One region of the Exiguobacterium sp. NPDC077395 genome, then DNA from elsewhere that is predicted to be linked to it. Evidence: predicted binding sites of a transcription regulator. Region 1 holds the regulator's gene; the other holds the start of a gene.
The links. Region 1 encodes Rex, which represses fermentation and respiration genes when NADH is low (regulators of the CRP and FNR family bind a similar motif). Its sites were predicted from a motif close to TTGTGAAATATTTCACAA; they were not measured.

Region 2: a site for Rex is predicted at 1,630-1,647, ahead of cydD (thiol reductant ABC exporter subunit CydD). Genes of this name have one in related genera too.

What each region holds. Positions count from the first base shown of each region.
Region 1 covers NZ_JBNNHU010000004.1:13,144-16,320, reverse strand. The annotation lists gene tatC (twin-arginine translocase subunit TatC) at 60-848, opposite strand; gene tatA (twin-arginine translocase TatA/TatE family subunit) at 852-1,070, opposite strand; gene ACQKD4_RS13330 (redox-sensing transcriptional repressor Rex) at 1,070-1,726, opposite strand; gene ACQKD4_RS13325 (ABC-F family ATP-binding cassette domain-containing protein) at 1,877-3,177, shown strand, end outside.
Region 2 covers NZ_JBNNHU010000001.1:109,642-112,818, reverse strand. The annotation lists gene cydD (thiol reductant ABC exporter subunit CydD) at 1-1,602, opposite strand, end outside; gene ACQKD4_RS00655 (Crp/Fnr family transcriptional regulator) at 1,725-2,414, opposite strand; gene ACQKD4_RS00650 (TIM-barrel domain-containing protein) at 2,527-3,177, opposite strand, start outside.

The sequences.
Region 1 (3,177 bases):
ACCAGTTGAACTACAGTGTAATGCATATAAAAAGCATCGTCCCATTTACGGAACGATGCTTATTTCTCATTCATCTGTTTCATTAAATCCATCTGTTCTTGCACCATCGCTTCTTTCTCCCGGCGCAACACCCCTTTGTAGGTGACGCGTGAAATCGATAAACTAATCTCATATAGGAAGAAGAGTGGCAATGACACCATAAGGTGCGACGTCAAATCCGGTGGTGTGATGAATGCCGCGACTACGAATAGCGCGAAGTACGCATACTTACGAATCTTCGATAAGAAGTATGGTGTCACGACACCAATTCGGGTCAAGAACATCGTCACGACCGGCAATTGGAACAATAGACCGAACGGAATCGTCAGTTGCAACAAGAACGTGAAGTAATTGTTCGCCCCGATGATTTGTTCGAGTCCGAGGTCTTGCCCGAGGTCCGTCGAGATATCGAGGACGAGCGGGAATAACCAGTAGTAGGCGAACGCAAGGCCGATCAAGAACAATCCGAAGATGATCGGGATATAAGCGAGCGTACCTTTTCGTTCATTCGGATGCAGACCGGGTGCGACAAACGCCCACACTTGATACAGTAGGAATGGGCTCGCCGCAATCAGGCCGATGATGAGCGCCAAGTTCAAGTAAATCATGAGCGGGTCCGCGACCCCAAAGGCGTTCAGTTCGAGCCCGCGTTCGACGAGATCTTCTTGCAAGTACGCGAGTACATATTTGACACTCGGCAAAGCCATCAAAAAGAAGGCAAAGACGACAAATGCAGATAGCATCAGTCGTCTCCGCAGCTCTGTCAAGTGATCGGTGATTTCCCGCTCTTGATCAGGTTGATGATTCATGGCTTACTGCTCTTTCTTTTCGATAGCTTTCTTGTCGTTCTCGTCGTGCTCGTTCATCATGCCGTTCGTTGCATTTTTGAACTCACGAAGCGTTTGTCCGGCCGCGCGACCAAACTCCGGTAATTTCTTCGGTCCGAAGATGATGAGCGCGATGATGGCGATGATGAATAGACTCGCCCCACCCGGAATCCCGACGACGAGTGATGATGCTAGTAATTCCATTATTGATGGACCCCCTCAGCGGTTGGATAGTGTTGCATAAAGTAAATGAGTGACTGCAGCTCAATCGACAAATCGATGTGATGGACGCGAACCGTGTCCGGTACGGTAAGTCGTGCCGGTGTGAAGTTCAAGATGCCCTTGATACCGAAACGGACCAAGTCGTCTGCGACGGACTGCGCATAGGCAGAAGGTACCGTCAAAATGGCGACGTCAATCTTGTTTTGCTTCATAATCTGTTCCATCTCATCGACGTGATGAATTGGGACGCCTGACATCGTCGTGCCGACTTTTGTCTCGTCTGCGTCGAACCCGACGACGATATGTGTGTTATTGTTTTTAAGGAAGTTATAGTTGACGAATGCCGTCCCAAGGTGACCGACCCCGACCAAGGCGACATTCGTAATCTCGTCCTGATTCAGTGTCTTTCGGAAAAAGTCTAACAGATACTGCACGTTATAGCCATATCCCTTTTTACCGAGCGCACCGAAGTACGAGAAATCACGGCGAATCGTAGCCGAATCGACCTTGACCGCCTCACTCAGTTCTGCTGAAGAGACACGTTGTTTACCTGACGCGTGCAGGCTTTGAATAAATCGATAGTATAGTGGCAACCGTTTGGCTGTCGCTTGTGGAATCTTTGGTTCGTTTTGACTCAACGGAAAGAGCCTCCTTTTTACGACACGTTACAAACGAATCTGAATTTCATACACCTTGATTGTAAACGAATTCACATGACCACTCAACGAATATACCTAAAATCGCTGAAAAATACAGTATACTAAATAGAGAGAAAGGGGTTTTTTCACTTGATCCTACTGCAAGTCAATAACTTATCCAAATCCTTCGGCGTCGAGCCGATTTTAGAAAACGTCAAACTCGAAATCCAAGAAGGCGAACGCGTCGCCCTCGTCGGCCGAAACGGGGCCGGGAAGTCGACGCTTTTGAAAGTCATCGCTGGTGAATATAACTATGACTCCGGGGACATCATGAAGCCAAAAGACGTCACAATCGGCTATCTCGCCCAAGACTCAGGGTTAGAATCCGACGAGACTATTTGGAACGAGATGCTCACCGTCTTCACGGACTTGATTGAGCAAGAGAAGACGCTCCGTCGCATGGAAGCCGACATGGGCTCAGAACGAATCCTAAATGACGCCGCTGCGTATGAACGCCTCCTCTCCTCTTACGATGAAGAGCAGCATACATTCAAAGAGCGTGGCGGTTATCAATATGAAGCGACCATCCGCTCGGTCCTTCACGGGATGCGCTTTTATCCGGACGACTTCGAGCGTCGGATCGACACGCTCTCTGGTGGACAACGGACGCGTCTCGCCTTGGCGAAGATGCTCCTTCAAAGTCCCGACCTGCTCATCTTGGACGAGCCGACGAACCACTTGGACATCGAGACGCTCGCATGGCTTGAGAAGTACTTAAGCGGCTATAAAGGGGCCGTCCTCATCGTCTCCCACGACCGATACTTCCTCGACCGTGTCGTCTCGGTCGTCTATGAGTTGTCGCGTCACCGGAGCCGCCGCTTCGTCGGGAACTACACGAAGTATCTCGAACAGAAGGCCGCTCTCTACGAACAAGAGAAGAAGCAGTTTGAGTCGCAGCAAGAAGAGATTGCCAAGATGCAGGACTTCATTCAGCGAAACATCGCCCGGGCGACAACGACGAAACGGGCGCAAAGCGTACGGAAGCGTCTGGAGAAAGTCGACCGTCTCGATGCTCCGGACGGTGACGAACGCAGTGCGGTCCTCTCGTTCTCCATCAAACGACAGAGCGGGAACGATGTGTTGAGCGCGAGTGACCTCGCCATCGGGTATGAAGAACCGATTGCCCAAAATCTCCGTTTCCAGCTACAGCGCGGGGAATCCGTCGCTCTCGTCGGTCCGAACGGGGTCGGGAAGTCGACACTTCTCAAAGTGTTGACGAAACAACAAGCCGCCCTTACCGGTGATATCCGCTACGGGACCGGCGTCGAGATCGGCTACTACGATCAGGAGCAGCAGAACTTGTCGGACGCGAACCGTGTCATCGACGAGATTTGGAACGACTGGCCACTCATGCGCGAGCAAGAAGTGCGGAGTCTTCTCGGACAGTTCCT
Region 2 (3,177 bases), on a different contig from region 1:
TTTGATTGTATGCAGGCGATGAGCCACCGTGATCAACGTTGCCTCTTTCGACAACACAGCAATCGAACGTCTCACAATCTGCTCGGTCTTCAAATCGAGACCGGTCGTCGGCTCATCGAACAAGAGGATACCAGGTCGTTTAAAGAAGGCACGGGCGAGTGCGAGACGTTGTCGTTCCCCACCCGATAGACCAAATCCACCTTCTCCAAGCTCCGTCCAAATCCCGTTCGGTAATTGATCAATCACCTCAGACAGTCCTGCCGCATCGGCCGCTTCCCGTAACGCGTGCTCATCGGCCTCTTCACCTAAGGCGATGTTATCGGCAAGTGTTCCGGCGAATAGATAAGGGTTTTGCGAGATATAGGCAATGTTTCCATACCAGGCAGACTCGTCAAACGACTGAAGAGGTTCACCGTCTACGAGGACACGTCCCGATTTCACCTGTAGCAGTCCGGAGATGACGTTCAGTACTGTCGTCTTCCCGGAACCGCTCGCACCGACCAAGGCCAGGTGAGTGCCGGACGGAATCCGACCGCTCAACGGTTGAATCGCAAAGCGTCCGCCTGCGTATTCGAAGGAGACGTCTTCGAGTTCAAGGTTTGGTGTTCGTGAACGAAGTGACTTTGTTCCCCATTCGATGCGATCATCCGGGGCGTCTAATACCTCAAAGATTCGGTCGGCTGCGCCCATACTTCCACGTCCTGTATGGAAGGCACTTCCTAAATCTTTAATCGCTAAATAATACTCTGGCGCCAATACGAGAATCAAAAAGCCAGAGAAGAACGTGAGGTTTTGCCACACGACCATCTGTAAGGCGACTTCTAACGCGACGACTCCGGTACTGAGCATCGAGATGAACTCGAGCATGAGTCCCGATAAGAACGCCGTCTTCAAAACGACCATCGTTGCATCCCGAAAGTCGAGACTGCTCTTCTCAATCGCCTTCGCTTCTTGCTCCGTACGATTGTAAAGCTTGAGCGTCGTTAGCCCTTGTAACACATCTAAAAACTTACCGGAAAATTGATTCATCTTCTCCATCTGTTCTTCTGATTTTTTCTGAGTCGCAATCCCGATGATGATGAAGAACAGTGGAATGAACGGTGCCGTGACCATCATGATGACTCCTGAAATCCAGTGTTGGCTGAAGACGACGACCAAAATGAGGAGCGGGATGATCGATGTTTGGATGACTTGCGGCCAATATTGACTGAAGTAAGCGTCCACCTCGTCGACAGCATCCATGAACACACTGACCTTTTTACCTGATTGTCCTGTCAAAGATGACTCGACCGGACTCGTGGCGTACCGTTCCAACAGTTGAAGGCGTAACGTCTGTTTCGCCTTTTCGGATAAACTCGCACCGATGCGTCCTGACACGTATCCAAAAAGCGCTCGTGCCAATAAGGCAACGACGAGCCATAGCAAAGCCGGAAGGATGGCTTCGAATGATTCATCCTTTAAAAAGATTCGGTCGACGATGTCGACGATTAAATACGCTTGCGCCAAAATCGATAGTCCAATCATGACCGCGGATAACACGAGTCCGATGATGTGACCCCTTTCAGCGAAAGCAAGGGCTTGCAGTCGTTTCACTGCATTCATCCTTTCTTTATTTACAATTCCATTGCTTTGTGAGATTCATCACTAATTATACAATATGCCACGTTTTGAAGCGAACGCCCCGCTCGTCTGAACATGTAAAAGACGCCCTCATCCGAGTGGCGTCAATCGAAGTCTTGCTCAAAATATTCAGGATGCCCGATGACAAGTTGATGGGCGTCGATGCGAAGTATATCTTCTTTTCGAAGCTTCGCTAAAATCGTCGAAACCGTCTCCCGAGACGTACCGGACAGACGAGAAAGTTCGATTGCGGTGAATGGGCATCGGACGCGAACACCTTGTTCGTCCGGTTCCCCTAAATCTTCAATTAAGAAATGGAGCGTATTGATGACACGCTCTTTCGCACTCGGCGTGATGATTTCTTGGACACGCCTTTCATGCAAATCAAGAATACGATTCATCTGGCCAATGATATAGAGTAGCATGCTCGACTGCGTGGACACGAACCGCTCAAAGCGATCCGTCGGGATGTAGATGACCTCAATATCCGTCACCGCTTCAGCCGTATGACGATAGTCTTCCCCTGTGAATAGACCGTTGTATGGGAAAAATTGTTTCGGTTTCACGTAATCGGCGTAATGATGGGTCGCGTTCTCGTTCATCCGTTCGAGTTTGATATAACCGCTCATTAAGAAATACACACGCTCGCGCGGATCCCCTTCCATGAACAACAGTTGTCCTTTCCGATACGTCCGGCAATAGACGTGCGGAATCAACTGTTCAAGTGCTCGACTCGGACATGTCTCAAACAGCGTCAACTGCCGTAAATCGTCAATCGTCCACATGTGTCGCATGTTCATCCCCTCATTTCTATTCTTCTATCTTCAGTATAGTGGGATTTTTATTGAAAGCGCTTTCTAAATCCGACAGTTTTCTGACATGACAAAAGGGGGTCTCCCCCCTTTTTCAGTCCAACATCAGTTCCAATAGCGCGTCCTGTAAATCACGATCGAGCTCTAACGCATGGAGGTCAAACAGCCATGCCTCGAGACGCGTCTTCGTGGTCGCCATCTGATACAGACGATCTTTTAAGTCATAAGCGATTTCGGCGCGGTCTAAGAACCGATAGAGACGGTCGAGTCGATGTGCGTTTTGTGTCAGATCGATCGGAAGCATCACGGTCTGCTCCCGTTTCCATTCACCGAGTGGGATGTGTAACGTCTGCGTCTCCGCATCATAGTCCCCTTCTCCGACGACCCCCCGGACAAGAATCGTCAACGTCCGATTCGCCGGGACGAGTGTCAAATCACCTGATGTCTCGATGTGAAGCGTACGCGCTTCCCAATCGAGCGTGAACGTCGTTTCGAGTGACGCCCCCGTCTCATAATCACGGCTTTCCCCGTCATCTTCGTACATCGTGAACGTGTTCGAGGCACCTGGAAAGAGGAGTACTTCTAGCTCGCTCGGGTTCCCCGTTTCGTTCGCATGCGGTTCATGCGGCATCATCGGAATGATGGCACCCGCTTTGGCGAAAACCGGTTGCCCTTCGAGTCCACGGAACACACGAATCGACTTGTCGCCTTCATAACGATGACCCGTGAAGAAATCGAACCATTG